Regions from separate parts of the Shewanella sp. Koi 1 genome, predicted to be linked through region 1. Evidence: predicted binding sites of a transcription regulator. Region 1 holds the regulator's gene; the other holds the start of a gene.
The links. The regulator NrdR, encoded in region 1, represses ribonucleotide reductase genes. The targets are predictions, from matches to a motif close to AAACACNANATNTNGTGTTT.
Positions count from the first base shown of each region.

Region 2: nrdD (anaerobic ribonucleoside-triphosphate reductase) is a predicted target of NrdR. The motif match lies at 4,161-4,180, and genes of this name have one in related genera.

Region 1 is NZ_JBREJM010000001.1:3,496,882-3,507,526, reverse strand. It holds gene ACUZ8J_RS15530 (TIGR00341 family protein) at 1-493, shown strand, start outside; gene ettA (energy-dependent translational throttle protein EttA) at 569-2,236, opposite strand; gene glyA (serine hydroxymethyltransferase) at 2,427-3,680, shown strand; gene nrdR (transcriptional regulator NrdR) at 3,891-4,340, shown strand; gene ribD (bifunctional diaminohydroxyphosphoribosylaminopyrimidine deaminase/5-amino-6-(5-phosphoribosylamino)uracil reductase RibD) at 4,428-5,573, shown strand; gene ACUZ8J_RS15505 (riboflavin synthase) at 5,581-6,237, shown strand; gene ribBA (bifunctional 3,4-dihydroxy-2-butanone-4-phosphate synthase/GTP cyclohydrolase II) at 6,305-7,408, shown strand; gene ribH (6,7-dimethyl-8-ribityllumazine synthase) at 7,548-8,024, shown strand; gene nusB (transcription antitermination factor NusB) at 8,039-8,443, shown strand; gene thiL (thiamine-phosphate kinase) at 8,522-9,478, shown strand; gene ACUZ8J_RS15480 (phosphatidylglycerophosphatase A family protein) at 9,478-9,972, shown strand; gene ACUZ8J_RS15475 (universal stress protein) at 10,063-10,645, opposite strand, start outside.
Region 2 is NZ_JBREJM010000001.1:1,814,834-1,825,478, reverse strand. It holds gene ribA (GTP cyclohydrolase II) at 89-700, opposite strand; gene ACUZ8J_RS07995 (YibL family ribosome-associated protein) at 964-1,320, opposite strand; gene nrdG (anaerobic ribonucleoside-triphosphate reductase-activating protein) at 1,446-1,907, opposite strand; gene nrdD (anaerobic ribonucleoside-triphosphate reductase) at 2,013-4,130, opposite strand; gene ACUZ8J_RS07980 (hypothetical protein) at 4,483-5,163, opposite strand; gene rssA (patatin-like phospholipase RssA) at 5,273-6,220, opposite strand; gene ACUZ8J_RS07970 (DEAD/DEAH box helicase) at 6,543-7,892, shown strand; gene ACUZ8J_RS07965 (DUF3010 family protein) at 7,991-8,428, shown strand; gene ACUZ8J_RS07960 (M48 metallopeptidase family protein) at 8,487-8,996, shown strand; gene ACUZ8J_RS07955 (hypothetical protein) at 9,123-9,581, shown strand; gene ACUZ8J_RS07950 (peptidoglycan DD-metalloendopeptidase family protein) at 9,914-10,645, opposite strand, start outside.

The DNA.
Region 1 (10,645 bases):
CGCCCGTGGTGCCTTCTTACTGACGTTTACCAACATAGTCGCCATCCAATTTGTGTCCTCCGTGGTGCTGTGGTTGAACGGTTTCCACGGATTTTATTTTTGGCAAAAAAGCTCGTTGTGGGAGTTGCTGAAACGTAACTTCATCACATTGATTCTGCTGATCATTTTGATTATTGCCCTCAGCGTGAATCTGCATAATGTGGTGGCAAGACAACTGTATGAAAGCAAAGTGACTCGCATTGTGAGTGAGCAGCTACTCAAGTTCCCCAATATGCGGTTGATTAAAGTCGGCATTGAGGAAGAGGCGAGTCAATGGATAGTGCGGGTCACCGTTGGCGGCATTAAAAAACCAGATGCCAGCTTTGTGCGACTACTGGAGAGTGAGTTGACGCAGACGGGGCAAGTAAAACCGGCGACCGTGCGCGTACGTTACTTTCAGGTCGATGTGATTGACCGCGATGGTGATGTGAAAGCGATTCAGGAACAGGATTAGTCGGCATAACCTTTTGTGCATAAAAGAAAAGCCCCGCAATTGCGGGGCTTATTTGTACCTGTAAACGCATCGCGCTTACTTAGTCATACGCTTGTATTTTAAGCGGTGTGGCTCAACCACATCGGCACCATAGGTGTTCTTCAACCACGCCGAGTATTCGGTGTAGTTACCTTCGTAGAAGTTCACTTGGCCTTCGTCGCGGTAGTCCAGAATATGGGTCGCGATACGGTCTAAGAACCAACGGTCGTGCGAGATCACCATAGCGCAACCTGGGAATTCGAGAATCGCTTCTTCCAGTGCGCGCAGGGTTTCAACGTCTAAGTCGTTGGTAGGTTCGTCGAGGAGCAGTACGTTACCGCCAGCCTGCAACAGTTTAGCTAAGTGAACACGGTTGCGCTCACCGCCCGACAGCGTGCCAATCACCTTTTGCTGATCCGCACCACGGAAGTTGAAGCGGCCCACATAGGCGCGGCTTGGGATTTCCATGTTGTTGATACGCATGATGTCTTGACCACCGGAAATTTCTTGCCAAATGGTGTTCTTGTCATTCATTGAATCGCGGAACTGTTCAACCGACGCCAGTTGCACGGTTTCACCCAGTTCGATGGTGCCGCTATCAGGCTGCTCGCTGCCAGACAGCATGCGGAACAGGGTCGATTTACCTGCACCGTTGGCACCGATAATACCGACGATCGCGCCCTTAGGAATGGAGAACGACAGGTTATCGATCAGAACGCGGTCACCGTAGGATTTGGTTAAGTTCTTCACTTCGATGACTTTGTCACCTAAACGCGGTCCGGGCGGAATAAACAGCTCGTTGGTTTCGTTACGTTTTTGGTAATCAGTGGTGTTCAGCTCTTCGAAGCGCGCCATACGGGCTTTGCCCTTAGACTGACGGCCTTTCGCGCCTTGGCGAACCCATTCTAATTCTTTCGCAATGGTCTTTTGACGCGCGCTTTCTGCGGCAGATTCCTGCTTCAAGCGAGCATCCTTTTGCTCAAGCCATGAAGAGTAGTTGCCTTCCCATGGGATACCCTCACCACGGTCAAGTTCTAAAATCCAGCCCGCAGCATTGTCGAGGAAGTAACGGTCGTGGGTAATCGCCACAACTGTGCCCGAGTATTCCTGCAGGAAGTGCTCGAGCCAAGCGACTGATTCGGCGTCCAAGTGGTTGGTGGGTTCGTCGAGTAGCAGCATCTCTGGTTTTTCCAGCAGCAGACGACAAATTGCCACACGGCGGCGCTCACCACCCGATAAGACTTCAATCTTTTCATCCCAATCTGGCAGACGCAGGGCATTTGCCGCACGCTCAAGGATGTTGTCCAAATTGTGGGCGTCCTGCGCCTGAATGATGGCTTCGAGTTCGCCTTGCTCTTTGGCAAGCGCGTCGAAGTCCGCATCGGGATCGGCGTAAGCCGCATAGACTTCGTCTAAGCGTTTGAGGGCATTTTTGGCTTCAGAAACCGCTTCTTCAATCGCTTCACGCACGGTTTGCGTCGGATCGAGTTTCGGTTCCTGTGGTAGATAACCAATCTTCAGACCAGGCATTGGACGCGCTTCACCCTCAATCTCGGTATCGATACCGGCCATGATGCGCAGTAGGGTGGATTTACCTGAACCGTTAAGACCTAACACACCGATCTTAGCGCCGGGGAAAAAGCTTAAGGAAATGTCTTTAAGGATCTGCTTCTTAGGAGGAACAACCTTGCCCACCCGCAGCATGCTGTAAACAAACTGAGCCATTTTTCTGCATCTATAAGTGACTAATGATGCGGCTAATTCTACTCGATTGCGCGCCGAACTCAACTCGGCATTGAGGCGAGTTCAAGGTAAAACTGTAGGATTTTCATGTTTCAGAGACTGGGATTGTCGGCTCGTTACGAGTAGAATACCGCGCAACCCTACCTACAAGAATTGGCAGCTGGAGTAAGCAATGCTGAAAAAAGATATGAATATCGCAGATTATGATCCGGAACTGTTCAACGCAATTCAGAACGAAACTCTGCGTCAAGAAGAGCATATTGAGCTGATTGCTTCTGAAAACTACACCAGTCCACGCGTGATGCAAGCGCAAGGTTCACAATTAACCAACAAGTACGCCGAAGGTTATCCTGGCAAGCGTTACTACGGTGGTTGTGAGTATGTGGACGTAGTTGAAACCTTAGCGATTGAGCGTGCAAAACAACTGTTTGGTGCGACTTACGCAAACGTGCAACCTCACTCAGGTTCTCAAGCAAACAGCGCCGTTTACATGGCATTGTTAAAACCAGGCGATACTGTTTTAGGTATGAACCTCGCTCACGGTGGTCACTTGACCCACGGTTCGCCAGTAAACTTCTCCGGTAGACTGTACAACATCATTCCTTACGGCATCGATGAATCAGGTAAGATCGACTATGACGAAATGGAACGTCTGGCGGTTGAACATAAGCCTAAGATGATGATCGGTGGTTTCTCTGCTTACTCAGGCATCGTTGACTGGGCAAGAATGCGCGAAATCGCAGACAAAATCGGTGCTTACCTGTTTGTCGACATGGCGCACGTTGCGGGTCTTATCGCCGCTGGTGTGTATCCAAACCCAGTGCCACATGCGCACGTTGTGACCTCTACTACTCACAAGACCTTAGCCGGTCCTCGTGGCGGTATCATTCTGTCTGCTGCCGATGATGAAGAGCTATACAAAAAGCTGAACTCTGCGGTATTCCCAGGCGGTCAAGGCGGTCCTTTGATGCACGTTATCGCGGGTAAAGCGGTAGCCTTCAAAGAAGCTTTAGAGCCAGAGTTCAAAGCTTACCAACAACAAGTGGTTAAGAATGCTAAAGCCATGGTTGAAGTGTTCTTAGAGCGCGGTTACAAGATCGTTTCTGGCGGTACTGACAACCACTTAATGCTGGTGGACTTAATCGGTCGCGACCTGACGGGTAAAGAAGCCGATGCCGCTTTAGGTAGCGCGAACATCACAGTAAACAAAAACTCTGTGCCAAATGACCCACGTTCTCCATTCGTGACCTCTGGTGTGCGTATCGGTACGCCTGCGATCACTCGCCGCGGCTTTAAAGAAGCTGAAGCGAAAGAGTTAACCGGTTGGATCTGTGACATCCTCGACGATGCCCACAACCCAGCAGTCATCGAGCGCGTAAAAGGCCAAGTATTGGCACTGTGCGCCCGTTTCCCTGTTTACGGTTAATTCGTTAATTTATCTGAATATGAAGGCTGAGTTCACAACTGCTTAGGGTGTCACTCTTAGGTGGTTAACCTCAGCCGATAAATAGGATAAAATCCCATGGCCGCATTAAGCGGCCATTTTTATTGCTAAAATCTTAGACTTAAACCCGCTCGGTTTAAGCGAGAAACAGCGAAAGCCATAGGCTTTATTCCATTCACGGCAGGAGGCTCAATGCATTGTCCATTTTGCAGCGCGACAGATACTAAAGTGATCGATTCCCGATTAGTGGCGGAAGGCCATCAAGTGCGTCGTCGCCGAGAATGCACCGAATGCCACGAAAGATTTACTACCTTCGAAGGGGCAGAATTAGTCATGCCACGGGTGATTAAACGCGATGGTACGCGCCAACCCTTCGATGAAGAAAAGCTGCAAGCAGGTATGTTACGCGCGGTCGAAAAGCGCCCCGTGTCTATGGATGAAATCGAGCAGGCCTTAAGTAAAATCAAGTCAACGCTGCGGGCTACTGGCGAGCGCGAAGTGCCATCCGAGATGATAGGTAACTTGATGATGGAACAGTTAATGAGCCTAGATAAGGTTGCCTATATTCGTTTTGCCTCGGTTTATCGCGCCTTTGAAGACGTCTCCGAATTTGGGGAGGCGATTGCGAAACTGCAAAAGTAATGTGGGTTATCTTAAGTTAGTGCTTAGGTTAGCGCCTCGTTATACGCCGCATTCGGGCACGCTTCCTCAAGATTTCATAGGGTTTATATGAATTGGTCAGAACTCGATAACCAGATGATGAGCCGAGCCATACAACTGGCTCGCAAAGGATTTTATACCACTCGCCCCAATCCTAGTGTGGGCTGCGTTATCGTAAAAGATAATCAGATTGTCGGTGAAGGTTATCATCAAAAAGCCGGCGAGCCCCACGCCGAGGTGCATGCACTGCGGATGGCTGGCGAGCTTGCCCGTGGCGCGACCGCCTATGTCACCTTAGAGCCTTGCAGCCATTATGGCCGCACACCGCCGTGTGCCTTGGCGTTGATCAACATAGGTGTAAAACGAGTCGTGGTGGCGGTTGAAGATCCCAATCCGCAGGTCGGTGGCCGCGGTATTCAAATGCTGCGCGATGCGGGCATTGAAGTGGATGTTGGCTTGCACCGCGACGAAGCTTACGCTTTAAATCTTGGTTTTATGAAGCGCATGGAATCAGGCCTACCTTGGGTGACGGTAAAGCTTGCCGCGAGCCTCGATGGTAAAACCGCGTTATCAAACGGTGTGTCTAAATGGATCACTGGCTCCGAAGCTCGCCGCGATGTGCAGCGCTTACGTTTACGCGCCTGCGCACTAGTGACAGGGATTGAAACTGTGCTAGCCGATGACCCTTCGCTCAATGTGCGTTACTCAGAACTTGGCAGCCTTAGCTCACTATTGAGTGAAGCGCAGATTTTACAACCGCTGCGGGTGATTTTAGACAGTCGTTGCCGGATGCCGATTACGGCAGCCTTGCTTGCGATTGAATCGCCGATGTTATTAGTCTCAACTGAGCCTTACTCGCCAGCCTTTGTAGAGCAGTTGCCTGCCCATGTGACTTGTCTTCAATTACCGGCGATTGATGGTCGAATCTCGCTGCCAGCACTCTTAAGCTATTTAGGCAAAAGCTGTAATCAGGTGCTTATCGAAGCGGGCGCGACCTTAGCCGGCGCCTTTATCGGTGCAGGATTAGCCGATGAGTTAGTGCTGTATCAAGCGATGAAAATCCTTGGCGCACAGGGACGTAATCTACTCGAATTACCCGATTATCAAATGATGGCCGATATTCCGACCCTCAAACTGGTCGATGAGCGTAAAGTGGGCGCGGATACGCGTTTCACCTTGAGGCTCACGTCCAATCCATCTTTAGCGAATAAGTGAGTTAACCATGTTTACTGGGATTATTGAGGCCGTTGGCACGCTGCGAAAGCTTGAACGTAAAGGCGATGATATTCGTTTGACGGTCGCCAGTGGCAAACTGGATTTAAGCGATGTGCGTTTAGGCGACAGTATCGCCACCAATGGGGTGTGTTTGACTGTGGTTCAGCAATTAGCCGATGGCTATGTGGCGGATGTGTCGGCTGAAACAGTCAGTCTCACAGGCTTTGCTAACTATAAAGTCGGCACTAAGGTTAATCTTGAAAAAGCCGTTACCCCGACAACTCGCCTCGGCGGGCATATGGTGAGCGGCCATGTGGATGGCATTGCCACCGTAGAGCAGCGTCTTGCTCGTGGGCAAGCAATCGAATTTTGGTTAGCGGCGCCTGCGGAGCTGGCTCGCTACATCGCCCATAAAGGTTCTATCACCATCGATGGCGTGAGCCTGACGGTAAATGAAGTCGATGGACACCGTTTCCGATTAACCATAGTGCCCCATACTGCGGGTGAAACCACGCTGGTAGATTTGAAAGCTGGCGATAAGGTTAATATTGAAGTGGATTTAATCGCCCGCTATTTAGAGCGTTTAATGCGCTTTGATACTAAAGAAAATCAAGGCGGTGGGGTGACCATGGAAATGTTAGCCCGTGCTGGCTTTGTGCGTTAGGGCACTGGCACTTAGCTCACTTAGGTATAGAATTTCATAACAACAGTAAAATCATAAAGGTCCTACAATGGCGCTGCACAGTATAGAAGAGATCATCGAGGATATTCGTCAAGGCAAAATGGTTATTTTGATGGATGACGAAGACAGAGAAAACGAAGGCGACCTGATTATGGCGGCCGAGCTGGTCACGCCTGAAGCGATTAACTTTATGGCGAAATACGGTCGTGGACTCATCTGCCAAACGATGACTAAAGCCCGTTGCCAGCAGTTAAACCTGCCCTTGATGGTGACTAATAATAATGCGCAGTTCTCGACTAACTTTACGGTATCGATTGAAGCGGCAGAAGGCGTAACCACTGGTATTTCGGCCCACGATCGCGCCGTAACGGTAAAAGCTGCCGTGGCTAAAGATGCCAAGGCATCGGATTTAGTGCAGCCGGGTCATATCTTCCCATTAATGGCGCAGGACGGCGGCGTGTTAACCCGCGCAGGTCACACGGAAGCGGGTTGTGATTTAGCCCGTTTAGCGGGGCTTGAGCCATCGGGAGTGATTGTTGAGATCCTCAATGAAGACGGCACTATGGCCCGTCGCCCCGATTTAGAGATTTTCTCCGAATTACATGGGATTAAAATCGGCACTATTGCGGCGCTTATCGAATACCGCAACACCAAAGAAACCACAGTCGTGCGCGAAGCCAAATGTAAACTGCCAACCCGCTTTGGCGAGTTCGACATGGTGACCTTTAGGGACACTATCGACAATCAACTGCACTTTGCCTTAGTGAAGGGCGAGGTGAAGCCAGATTGTTTAGTGCGCGTACACTTACAAAATACCTTCAACGATTTACTCCACTCAGAGCGCGATCAGCAGCGTAGCTGGCCGCTTGAAAAAGCCATGGAGCGTATTTCTGCCGAAGGTGGTGTGTTGGTGTTGCTGGGCAACCAAGAGCATCCCTGTGAAATCCTCTCTAAAGTCAAAGCCTTTGAGGCAGAAGATCAAGGTCAAGCGCCAGCCTCTGCAAAATGGCAAGGCACTTCACGGCGCGTGGGTGTGGGCTCGCAAATCCTTGCCAGCCTTGGGGTGACCAAAATGCGCCTCTTGAGCTCGCCTAAGCGTTATCACTCGCTCTCGGGCTTTGGTCTTGAAGTGACTGAATACGTGGCGGAGTAACAGGCTGAGCTTGTTAGACGTTGCACTAAGGTAAAATTAATCATTTGTATAATTTGCATAGGGCTGTGGGCGATTGACTGTGGTATCATGTCGCCACTTTTCGCCCAAGCCGGGTGCTTTAGCTAAATTAGGTAAGAAAATGAACGTAGTTCAAGGTAATATCGAAGCGAAGAATGCCAAAGTTGCGATTGTAATTTCGCGTTTTAACAGCTTTTTAGTTGAGAGCCTGCTTGAAGGTGCACTTGACACGCTGAAACGTTTTGGCCAAGTCAGTGATGAAAACATCACTGTCGTCCGTGTACCTGGTGCGGTTGAGTTACCGCTGGCTGCACGTCGTGTTGCCGCAAGTGGTAAGTTTGACGGTATCATTGCACTTGGTGCTGTGATCCGTGGTGGTACCCCTCATTTTGATTTTGTTGCAGGTGAATGTAACAAGGGTCTTGCTCAAATCGCATTAGAGTTCGATCTGCCTGTTGCCTTCGGTGTATTGACGACAGATACCATTGAACAAGCCATTGAGCGTTCAGGTACTAAAGCAGGTAACAAGGGCGGCGAAGCTGCACTAAGCTTGCTTGAAATGGTCAATGTTCTGCAACAGCTAGAACAACAGTTGTAATAGTAGGAAAAATAATGAAGCCTTCTGAGCGCCGCAAGGCCCGCCGTTTAGCCGTACAAGCCATTTATTCATGGCAACTAAGCGGGAATAATATTGCCGATGTCGAGCACGAGTTTTTAACTGAACAGAGCCTCGACGGTGTTGATGTAGCTTATTTTCGTGAGCTATTTGCAGGCGTAGCAACTAAGAAAACCCAACTGGATGAGTTGTTCATTCCACACTTAGACCGCCCCATTGATGAGGTGTCGCCAGTGGAGAAGGCCATAGTTCGCTTAGCGGCCTATGAGCTGACTTTCCGTAAAGATGTGCCGTTCAAAGTCGCGATTAACGAGGCGATTGAACTGGCTAAAGCTTTCGGTGCGGATGAAAGCCATAAGTTTGTTAATGGATTACTCGACAAACTGGTTGCACGTAAGTAATAAGGACAAACGGTATCTTAGGATACCGTTTTTCATTGCTAACAAAGGTGGCCGATGTGAGTCGCGCCAAACTGTACAGTGAAAGAATTCCAACTTATTGAATGTTATTTCAATCACCGCGGCCCCACGCGCCGTGATGTCAAACTGAGTATTGGCGACGATTGCGCCCTAGTGCAGCCCGCCGAAAACAAGTCGATCGCCATCTCCTGCGATACCTTAGTCGAAAACGTTCACTTCTTCCCCGATATTCCCCCTCAAGCCTTAGGTTACAAAGCCTTAGCCGTGAATCTGTCGGATTTAGCTGCTATGGGGGCAGAGCCTGCGTGGATGACGCTTGCGCTTACCTTACCTGAGGTTAACGAAGCCTGGCTGAGTGGGTTTAGTGAGGGACTCTTCGAAGCGGCTGAATACTATGGTATTGCCCTCATTGGCGGCGATACTACCCGTGGCCCTAGAGCCATTAACATTACCGTGCATGGACAAGTGCCACAGGGTAAAGCATTGACTCGTCACGGTGCAAAAGCAGGTGACTGGATTTATGTGACCGGTACGCTAGGCGATTCAGCATTAGGGTTGGATTTGATCCGCGGCGTGCAGCATGCGCGTGCGGAGCATAAAGAGTTCTTAATCAATCGCCATTATCGTCCAACACCTCGAGTGTTAGCGGGTCAGTCGTTACGGTCTTTAGCATCCAGCGCCATCGACTTATCCGACGGTTTTATCTCGGACATTGGCCATATCCTCAAAGCATCGCAGGTAGGCGCGGTTGTGGATGTGGGCACGATCCCGTTGTCTCGCGCCATGCAGGATACCGTGAGCGAAGAGCATGCCTTAGGTTATGCGCTGACGGGAGGCGAGGATTATGAGCTGCTCTTTACCGTGCCAGAGGCGCAAAAAGGTGCGTTAGAAACAGCACTGAGCCACGCTGGGACTAAGTTTGTGCGGGTTGGACAAATCTGCGCGGGCAGTAAACTTAAGTTGCAACTCAATGGTGAGCCGTTTACGCCGCCATATCATGGTTTTGAGCACTTTTAATGAAGTTGTTATCCCAAGATCAGGCGCTGTCGCGCCTGTCTCTTAAAAATCCAATCCATTTTTTAGCATTAGGCTTTGGCAGTGGTTTAGCGGCTAAGGCGCCCGGCACCTTTGGTACCTTGGCGGCCGTGCCGCTCTATTTGTTACTGGCGCAATTGCCCTTGAGTTGGTACTTAGCCGTGACCTTAGTATGCGTACTCGCGGGGATTTATATCTGCGATAAAGCTGCTAAGGATATGGGCGTACATGATCATGGTGCAATTGTTTGGGATGAAGTCGCAGGCCTATTAATCACTATGATTGCCGCGCCTGCCGGAGTGCTCTGGTTAGTCGTTGGTTTTGTGCTATTTCGTCTCTTTGACATCATCAAGCCTTGGCCAATCCGTTGGCTCGATGCCAAGGTCGAAGGTGGCTTTGGAATTATGATCGACGATGTATTAGCAGGCATTTTCGCGCTTATTGGTGTGCAGGCTCTCACGGCTTTTATTCATTAACGAAACCGATTTGTGATAATCAAGCAGCCTTTAGTGAATTCTAAAGGCTGTTTTTATTTGCGAGATTGCTGAGTGCTGAGCGATTAGCGCTTAGTGCGGATGTCGCGGTTTGACTATAAAGAGATCGGTTCGCAGCTTGTTAATAATATTTCGCGCGGCATTACCTTTGAATACGCTCAACATGCCTTTGCGTTCGGCGCTGCCCATCACCAGCATATTGACGTTGAGCCTACGGGCCTCATTGGAAATCGTATCTTCGGGTAAGCCTTCTTCTACGTGTAGGTTGCGGGTATTGAGATTGTGCTGCCGTGCCACTGTGGTGAGCTTCGCTTTATATTTTTCCCGCTCTGAAACGGGTTCTTGCGGCTGATGATTAAAGCTCATATAGAAGGGGTCGGGTAAGTAGCTATTAATTAAGTGTAAATCGTTTGAGAGCAAGCTCGCTATCCGCTTACTTTCTTCTATTAGGGTTTCATTAAACTCGAGGTGAGTCATATTTTCATTGTCGAGTTCCAATGCGGTGAGAACATGGCCGTTCTCATGCCAATCCTCAAGATCCACAAACATCACTGGAATATGGGGTAATCGTAGCAATTGCCATTCATCTGCAATTAAAAATTCATTGAAGAAAGGTGGATAGAATTTGTGACTGACTATGATGAGATCATAGTCA
Region 2 (10,645 bases), 1.7 Mb from region 1:
TAACGAGTAACCGGCTAAAGATGGTCTTCAATTTATGCAAACAGATCCTGATTTGCTAAGCCTAATCGGTTATCGCTTGGGTTAAAGATTACTCTTCATCCGTAAAATGATACTCAGACATCATATGGCCAAGTTCGGTGGATTTGGTCTTTAAGTAAGCTTCATTGTAGCGATTTTTACCGACTTGCAGGGGAACACGCTCAACCACTTCGATGCCGATTTCTTTCATCGCTTTGACTTTGCGAGGGTTATTGGTCATTAAGCGTACATGCTTCACGCCAATTTGTTCAAGCATAGGTTGGATCATATCGTACTTACGCATGTCCGCCGGGAAACCTAATTGCTCGTTCGCCTCAACCGTATTGGCGCCTTTATCTTGTAATTCATAGGCACGGATCTTATTCAGCAGACCAATACCACGGCCTTCTTGGCGCAAATATAAGATAAATCCACTGCCGGTTTCGGCAATGTTCTGCATCGCGGTTTGCAGCTGGAAGCCACAGTCACAGCGTAAGCTAAACAAGGCATCGCCCGTAAGACATTCAGAGTGAATACGACCTAATACGGGGGCATCGCTACTTAGGGTGCCAAATGTGAGGGCAACATGCTCTTTACCGGTTTCAGTATCTTCAAAACCGTGCATGGCAAAAACGCCCCAGGGAGTGGGTAATTTTGACGTCGCGACATATTTTATCGACATGACTTAACCTTAACGACTACTCTCATTCCATGAGACGGAAGGAACATCCATAAACAAAACGATGATTGGGCTCTTCGCCTACTGAGCGCCTATTCTAAAGCGTTTTCCGTGTTCACGAAATACTTTAGTAATTTAATCAACTATAAATCTAAGCCTGCGGCGCTATCACGGGTATAACTCAATCTGTCGAACAACCATTCAAGGCGCTGCAAAATAGGCATGTGCCTTATTTTGCAACTCAATGAATAACTTGCCAATAAAACTTAAAACTTTGCTGGCGCAAAACCTGTGACTTCGGTTAAGCCCATTTCGCGTCCTAATGCTGTCATTGGATGCACAACCACTAGGCCTTTAACTGACTTTTTCAGTTGACCCATGTCGGCTTGCTCAGCTTTGGTGAGGGCGCGGTGGAATGGCAAGTGTTGAATATCTGTGCCTTGCTTTTGTAAAAGACGCGACTGCTGCGTTTTTACACTATTGATTTGCTTAGTGACCGCTGCTATATCGCGTTTAAATTGCGCCACAATAACGGCATCGCCACGTTGCTCTGCTGCCGCCAGTTTACGACGAAACTTATCTAACTTATCGTTAAGCTGCTGCAGTTCTTGCTTTAAATTCATCATTTTACCTTAAATTACTTAAGTGAATCCCAGTCGATATGTGCACCATTTAGGGCCTGAATGTCCGGGTCACTGTGTCAAGGTGTGGGATTATAACAGCAAGTTAGCGATCCTCGTTACCGCTTTTATAAGAAACGGATCACCTGATTGCTGCTGCCGCGATATGGCAAACTCGGATCGGCAAGGCTCTGCTCGAATTTACCATCCACCAGCACGTCCACATATTCCAATACCGCCCGCTGCTTATCCGTTAGCGCATCCCAGGTATAACCTGTCCACAGCCAAATATCTTTACCCGGACATTCGGTTTTCACTCGCTTCACTAACGCGAGGATCCCCTCAAGGTTGGCGGGTAAGAGCGGATCGCCGCCAGAGAGTGACAAGCCGCGGCGCACGATGCGCTCATCCTGTAGATCGGCGATAAGCGTATCTTCCATCGTCTTATCAAACAAATGGCCTGAGCGCACATCCCAAGTACTTTGATTATAGCAACCTCGGCATTGGTGCTCACAACCTGACACAAATAGGGTGACCCGGGTGCCGGGACCGTTCACCACGTCAACGGGATAATATTGGTGATAGTTCATTGCTGCGTCCGCGCTAGAGCCCAATATGATTACGGGCTAAACATCAAAGCACAGTCACCACCAGTGCGACTGTGCCAGTGTAACAAAACAAACAAGGCAAAAGTGTTACAAGTGTTTGATCCTGCGTTTCACTTCTTCTTGCTTGCCATGGTTGAATGGTCTGGCATCTGGGCTACCTAAGTAACCACACACTCGGCGAGTGACAGACACTCGGCTTGGCTCATGGTTACCGCATTTAGGGCAAGTAAAACCTTTACTGGTACAGCTAAACTCACCGGTAAAACCGCAGTCGTAGCATTCATCAATCGGCGTGTTAGTACCGTAGTAAGGCACGCGACTATAGCTGTAATCCCACACATTTTCGAGTGCTTCGATGTTGTGCTGCATATTCGGATATTCGCCGTAGCAGATAAATCCGCCATTGGCGATCGCAGGATATGGCTGCTCAAAATCAATTTTATCGTAGGGATTCACCCGCTTTTCCACATCCAAGTGGAAGCTATTGGTGTAATAGCCCTTATCGGTTACCCCTGCAACCACGCCGAATTGGCGCGCATCGAGTTTACAGAAACGGCTGCAGAGACTCTCACTCGGGGTGCTATAAAGGCTAAACCCATAACCGGTTTCGGCCTTCCATGCATCGGTAGCCGCTTTAAGGTGCGCGACAATCGCCACCGCTTTTTCACGAAGCTTGGCATCATCAAATACATGGGTTTCAGTGCCATAGAGCGCATTGATGGTTTCATGCAAACCGATATAGCCTAATGAAATCGATGCCCGACCATTTTTAAAAATTTGGGCGATATCATCATCGGCGCGCAGGCGCACACCGCAGGCGCCTTCCATATACAGAATGGGCGCAACTCTGGCTTTAACGCCGTTTAAACGTTCGATGCGGGTGTCTAATGCGCGGCGGGCAAGCAGTAAACGCTCATCTAAAATGCGATAAAATTCAGCCTCATCGCCATTGGCCTCGAGGGCTACGCGGGGCAAGTTTAAGCTCACAACCCCAAGGTTATTGCGCCCTTCATGGACCAATTCGCCATTTTCTTTATAGGAGCCTAAAAAGCTGCGACAGCCCATAGGGGTTTTAAATGACCCCGTGACCTTTTCCACTTGCTCGTAGTTCAAAATATCCGGATACATACGCATGCTGGCGCATTTTAGGGCCATTTGTTTGACATCGTAGTTGCAATCACCGGCCTTGTGGTTAATGCCATCTCGAATCGCAAACACCAGTTTAGGGAACACGGCAGTCTTACGATTTTTGCCTAGGCCCGTCATACGCACTTTCAACATAGATTGCTGAATTAAACGCGATTCCCACGAAGTACCCAGACCAAAACCAAAGGTGACAAAGGGGGTTTGCCCATTGGCGGTATGTAAGGTATTCACTTCATATTCGAGGGATTGGAAAGCGTCATGACATTCTTTTTCGGTGAGCGCCGTCGCATAGGCCTTGGCATCTTTAATCTGCCAGTTGAGCGCCACTTGATAGTGTTTGTCGTAGCTCTTCGCCACAAAAGGCGCGAGCACTTCATCGATGCGGTTAATCGTGGTGCCGCCATAAATATGACTGGCCACTTGGGCAATGATCTGCGCCGTGACCGCCGTAGCGGTGGAGATGGATTTTGGGGTCTCAATTTCGGCGTTGCCCATCTTAAAACCGTGGGTCAACATGCCCGCCAAATCAATCAACATGCAGTTAAACATCGGGAAAAATGGCGAATAATCGAGATCGTGGTAATGGATTTCACCAAGTTCATGGGCGGCCACTACATCCTTAGGCAGAATATGGCTCTTGGCGTAATGTTTCGCGACGATACCCGCGAGTAAATCCCGCTGGGTAGGGATCACTTTAGAGTCTTTATTAGCGTTTTCATTTAGCAGCGCCGCATTGCTCTGCTCGACTAAACCACGGATTTCGAGATTGAGTTTACTGGTCGCATCGCGGCAAATGTCTCTGTCATGGCGATACTCGATATAGACCCGCGCCAGAGACTTGTAAGGTCCTTCCATCAGTAGGTTTTCAACCGCATCCTGTAAATGGTGGATCTCGACTTCTGCCAGATTGGCCACTCGCTCCCTCACACAAGCGGCAACCGTCGCGGCATAGTCAGCATCCTCTATCCCAACCGAGTTTGCAGCCGCTATCACTGCATCTCTTATCCTTGTTTCATCAAAAGGTGTGCGGCAACCATCCCGCTTGATCACGACTGGCATTGTTCAGTTCCTCTCCATTCCGATTAAAATTAACACTACATATAGTGTTTAGATAATCAACAAACACAATATCTAGGCAATTAAGCGGCATTAACACCTAAAATTCCATGATCCAGATCATGATTTATCGGATGGATAAAAAGAACAAAGAAGAACTGTAGCCAAGCCCAATGATCTCAGTTTTAAGCCTTGACCTTGGCCATAAAGCAGGATAGCGGACGCTAAAAATGCCCGCTAATCACGACAAAGGACCTTGGCCAGAAAGCCAAAGTCCTTGTAATCAAAAGTCCTTGGAATAAAAGCAGTCCGTAGCTCGGCGTTTGCCTTAGCTAAGGTTTACACTCAAACAGAGTTAACGCTTGGCTAAGGCAAGATAGCTACTCAGTTGCCCCGATGCCGATTGCTGCATCCCCATAGAGGAAGCCACTTGCATAGTCGATTTAAGCCCTTGCCATAACTGTTTTTGGCTGTCGCTCAGAGTTGGATTGCTATTTAGATAATCGGTTAACTGGCCAAATACCTTAGTGGCTTTTTGTGCCAGCACAGGAGATTGTGCATCATCCATATTCGACAATACGTTTTTAGCATCGACTAAGGTGTTGATCATCGGACTGTTTGGTGACTTTTCCGCTAAGGACTTTAGCTCGTCGTCGATAAAGTCCTGTAGGGATTGCTTGCTCGGCTTTTGACTCGGCAAATTAATGCCATTTTGTGACAGGCGCTCAACCTGTGCATCGGACAAAATGCCGTCCTTTTGCAGCCGAGACACTAGGGCCGGAATATCAGACACACTAAACTGGCCATCGGCAAAAAAATCCTTCGACATGGCTTGGATTTTTTGCGCCCTAAGCGCGCGGGGTGACAAGGCAATCTCATCACTCGGTTTCGCTTCAGTCTTAGGCGTATCCTTGGTGGATGACTTGGCATCCGTCAAGGATTCTGTCTTACTCGTGTCCGTCTTCTTGCTGTTCAGGCCATAGGCATCGGCAACACTGCTACGGTTCAGATTTAAGGCATTTAAAAGAGGATTCATCGTCAATAATTCGGCATCTAACACTGTGTGATGGGGTTAAAGCAAAAAATAAGCCAATCAAACAGTCACTTGCCTAAATTATTATTCGAAGACTAAGTATCCTCACAACTTAGCCTTTCCAAATCGCGGCTTCAATCAAGTGCGCCACTTTCGCGACAGCCGCCTCCCCCGCCGCAATCGCTTCATCGGCGCGGTGAAATTCCATAGTGCCGATATTGGCCACTTCTGGCACTACGAGAACATCGGGAGGATCTCCCATCAACCGTGCCCGCTTATGGCGCTGCTCTAAAATCCCCATCGACTGTGACATCACCGCAATCATACCGGGATTGGATTTAGTACCGAGGGAAAACTTGTCGGTTAAGCTGCTGACATACTCCCGCCCCCTCGCAAATAAATCCATAAAGCCGGTTTCTTGGCGTGCTGGCATTTCGGTTTCTTCCTTCGGCGCCTTATGACTGGTCATATTGACGGGCAATACCTGCAGCCGCCCCGAATGAAACCCGTGCAAATCCACAGCAATCACAATATCCACGCCCATGGCACGGCTCACCGACACGGGCACAGGGTTCACCACGGCGCCATCGACTAACCAACGCTCCCCTTGGCGCACGGGGGCTAATATCCCCGGCATAGAGCATGATGCGCGCACGGCTTGGCGTAAATCGCCATGACGAAACCAGATTTCTTGCCCTGAATATAGGTCCGTCGCAATGGCCGCAAAGGGGCGATCTAAATCTTCAATATTGATATCCCCAATACGTGATTGCAGCACATCGAAGACTTTCTCACCGCCAATCAAACCGCCCTTGCGCCAACGAATATCCATCAGCCCGAGGACATCCCAGCTCGAAAAACTGCGCACCCATTCCTCAAGCTCGGTCAAATGATTATGGGCATAGGCCGCCCCGACAAGCGCGCCGATTGAACATCCGGCCACTTTATCGGGTTTGACTCCCATGGCGGCTAGGCCATTGAGTACACCGATGTGAGCCCAGCCTTTGGCGGCTCCGCTTCCAAGCGCAATGCCAATGGTGGGTTTTGTCCCTTTGCCCATAATATGTTTCCCTTAACAACTCAATGATTTGAATAAGCTAAATTCCGCCCTAAGTACTGTCAATCATTTATGGATTTATTCCACTTAGCGCGTTAAAAGGCCGCTGTGGAAATGAATCCAAGGTCCATCGAATACGCGTACCCCAAGGAGCAGCCTAACCCGTTATACGCATGTTGGGGGATTACTGCTCACGTCTTTGTTACATCGCCAGCCATAACAGCGGCTATTTAGCGGATTCAGTAAGATAATGACCAATCAAGATAGCTGAGCATAGTGATTTAAGGCTATAATCTGCCCTCACTCAGATTTAGGGGATATACCTTTGCAGTTTACTGATTTTTCTCTGGACCAGCGTCTGTTACAAAGCTTAAAGCATATGGGGATTGCAACCCCAACCGCCATCCAGGAACAAGCACTGCCTATCGCATTGGCAGGTAAAGATTTAATGGCATCATCAAAGACAGGGTCGGGTAAGACCTTGGCATTTTTGTTGCCAGCAATGCAAAGGGTTATTTCCACCCGCGCCTTGACCAAGCGCGATCCTAGAGTACTGATTTTATTACCAACCCGCGAATTGGCCCACCAAGTGTATAGCCAGCTACGTTTGCTGGTTGCCAACACTCAATACAAAGCCATTAGCGTTTTGGGCGGTGAGAACTTTAACGATCAAGCCAAAGCACTGGCAAAAGAGCCGCATTTTATCGTGGCAACGCCAGGACGCATCGCCGATCATTTAGAGCAAAAAAACCTCTTCCTCAATGGATTAGAACTGCTTGTCCTCGATGAAGCAGACCGTATGCTGGATCTAGGTTTTGCGCCGCAATTAAAAGCCATCAACGCTGCTGCCGATCATAAGCGTCGTCAAACCTTAATGTTTTCGGCCACCTTAGATCACAGTGAAATCAATGAGATTGCCGCAGCATTACTTAAAAATCCGTCGCATGTGGCGATTGGTGCTGCCCACACTGAACACCAAGACATTACCCAACGGATTTATCTGTGTGATCACTTAGATCACAAAGAAGCCCTGCTCACGCATTTGCTTAGCGACGAAACCCACAAGCAAGTGATTATTTTTACCGCCACCCGAGCAGATACCGAGCGCTTAGCGAGCAAACTCTCGGCGCAGGGTTTTGCCACAGCCGCCCTAAGCGGCGAGCTGAAGCAGGCGGCCCGTAATCAAATCATGGATCAATTTGCCCGTGGTCAGCAGCAGATTCTGGTGACCACAGATGTGGCATCCCGTGGCTTAGACTTACTCAATGTCTCCCTTGTCATTAACTTCGACATGCCAAAATTTGCCGAAGAATATGTCCACCGTATCGGTCGTACCGGCCGCGCGGGCGCCAAAGGTGATGCAATCTCCCTCGTTGGCCCTAAGGATTGGGATAACTTTAAGAAAGTACAACTCTTCCTTAGAAAGACCTTTGAGATCAGTGTGATTCAGGGCCTCGAAGCTAAATTTAGTGGCTTAAAAGACAAGCCAAAGACTGCCGCAACTAAAGCGGTCGCTAAGGCAGGTACCAAGGCCAAAGCAAAAACCAAGTCAAAAACGGTTAAAACCGCCGCCTCCCGTGACAAACGCTTTATCACAGGGGTTGATGTGGGTGATGCACCCATGCGGAAAAAACCTGCGGCGCCATTGTTGCAGGATCATGACGACGAGCGTTAATGATTTACTCGCGAGAGTCCATAGTGCAGACTCTCGACATTACGGGTGGGAATATGCTCCTGCCATATGTAAGAAATGTTGATATTTAAAGGTGTAACATGCGAATTTGTGGTGTTGAATTAAAAGGCGGCGAAGCCATTATCAGTCTGCTGAGCTACGAAGGTGAAACCTTCAACGTACCAAGCTGCCGTAAAGTGTCTTTTAGCGTCGCTCAATCCGCCTCAGCGGAAACTATCCGTGAATTTCACTTCGCTTTCCATAAGTTAATGGAAGATTATAAGGTCGATGAAATCGTCGTTATCGAGCGCGAGCAAAAAGGCAAACTGGCTGGTTCTGCCACCAGCTTTAAACTCGAAGCCGCAATTCAACTCGGCGATCTGCCGGTGACCTTGTTATCACCTGTTGCTATCAAGGAACAAAACAAGCGTAATCCACCTCAAGTTGATTTTGACAGCTTAGATCTTAAACGCTTCCAACAACCCGCCTTTGAGGCGGCCTACGCTCAGCAAAATCGCCGTATTTTCGGTAAAGCTTAAAGCCCTGTGAGCTTAGCGCAACTGTAGCGCTAAGCTCGTTTCTCCACAGCTAGAAGCAATGCAAACCTTAAAATATTTAAGCGGTTATAGTCCGGATATCCAACGCCAAGTTCAGCAACTACTCGAAGGTGGAAAGCTTGCGGATGTTTTGCTGCGTCGTCATCCCACTGTCCACGAGATCCGCAGCGACAAAGCCCTCTATGACTATACCCAAGGGATAAAAAATCAGTTTTTACGCCAATCCTCTCCCCTGTCAAAAGTGATCTTCGATGACAAAATTAGCATGAGTCATCATGCACTTGGCTTACATTCTTACGTCTCCAGAGTGCAAGGGAATAAAATCAAGGCTAAGAACGAAATCCGTATCTCTTCACGTTTAAAGCGCGTCCCCGAACCCTTGCTCAGAATGGTGGTGGTACACGAACTCGCCCACTTAAAAGAGAAGGATCATAATAAAGCTTTCTATAAATTGTGTACTTATATGGAGCCCGATTACCATCAATTCGAATTCGATCTGCGTTTACTGCTAACCTGTATCGACGCTAATCAATCGCCCTACTCAAACTAAATAAACTTTTTCGACTAGGCTCGCATTTTACTCGTCGATTTATCACGCGCAGTTGACTGATAATAATTTTCATTTAGAATGAATCTGTCTTATCCGTTACTGCACTCAAGCCGTGTAAAAAGTCGTATGAAAAAGCAAAAGATTGGTAAAAAGCTAGAAAAGTGGTGTAACAAACAGGCCAAGAAACTGCAAAAGCAGCAGGCAAAATCTAATAGCCCTGTTGAATTGCAAAACCTTTATTCGGCAAATACCCCAATAATGCATGCGACTCGCGCTCAACATAAAAAACAGCAGCGTAAACACTTAAGCCAATTATTAGCCGAATATGTGGCGAAACAGCAAATCCAAACCCTCGATAAGACCGCCCGCAAGAAACAACTTAAATTAGCTAAAGCCCATTTTAGTGCCGCAAATGATGCTAAATTTTTATCATCCGCCGTTATTAAGCGTATTCGTCCATTAGCCACTGAACGCAGTTTTGCACTTCGTCCTTATAAAAAATCCCCCTGCGGAGGCTGCCCAGCTTTAAAAGGTCGTCTGTGTAAATGTGCGTTAAAGGCAATGCAGAAACGTCAGGCCAGTTAATTCGTTTGAATTGACGGTTTATTCTGCGTCACTGAATCAAACTAGATACAAGCTAATGTAGTGCCAAGTGACTTGCTTATATCGCACTCAGAGCATCTATAAGGCGATATCTGCTTGTACCCTTTATGTTGTGCCAGTTTCACTCTATTCAACGCTTATTAAAGCAGTAACACTCATTGCTTATTCGGCCAAGCATCAATCCCATTAAACTTGTATTTTGATGAATACAGCGTTTTCTTGCCGTTATCGTTAAACACAGCGCAAATAAAAACGCCGATGACATCAAATTCATCAGCGTTTTTATATTCTGCTCTCTCGGATTAATGAATGGGTTAGCCTAAGTTCATTAACGCTTGGCGGCTCTTCACGATATTGGTGAAGGTACGTAATTCTTGATTCGCTAATTGGCTCGCCATCGGGATATCGGCTCTCATAGGATCCACTGGCTTGCCGTTAACATGGAATTCATAGTGCAAATGTGGACCGGTAGAACGTCCTGTATTGCCTGATAAAGCAATCACTTGGCCACGGGTGACGCGTTGACCTTTACGTACTAATGCCTTAGAAAGGTGTAAATAGCGTGTACGGTACTTACCACCGTGTTCAATCACAATATATTTACCCGCGAATTGGTGATCGGTGACTAAGCTTACGACACCATCGCCAGGGGCAATAACTTTAGTACCAATAGGCACTGAAAAGTCGGTACCATTGTGTGGTGAAATACGGCCAGTAATAGGATGTTTACGCGTCGGGTTAAAACGAGAACTCATGCGTGGTTGTTTTGCCAACGGAATACGTTGGAAAGCACGCACTAAGCTTTGGCCTTTAGCATCGTAATAACTGCCATCGGTATGTTGGAATGCACTAATTTCGGAGCGGCCCGTTTTAATGCTCACGCCTAATATTTGGCTGCTTCCCGTTGCTTCGCCCTCAACATATTGATCATTTACCAAAACAGAAAATTTATCGCCAGCACGTAAATCCCGAGCAAAATTCACTTTCTCTTTGAGTAAATCTTCAATCCGCTGAATATCGGCCGCTGCTAAACCCATTTTTTGCGC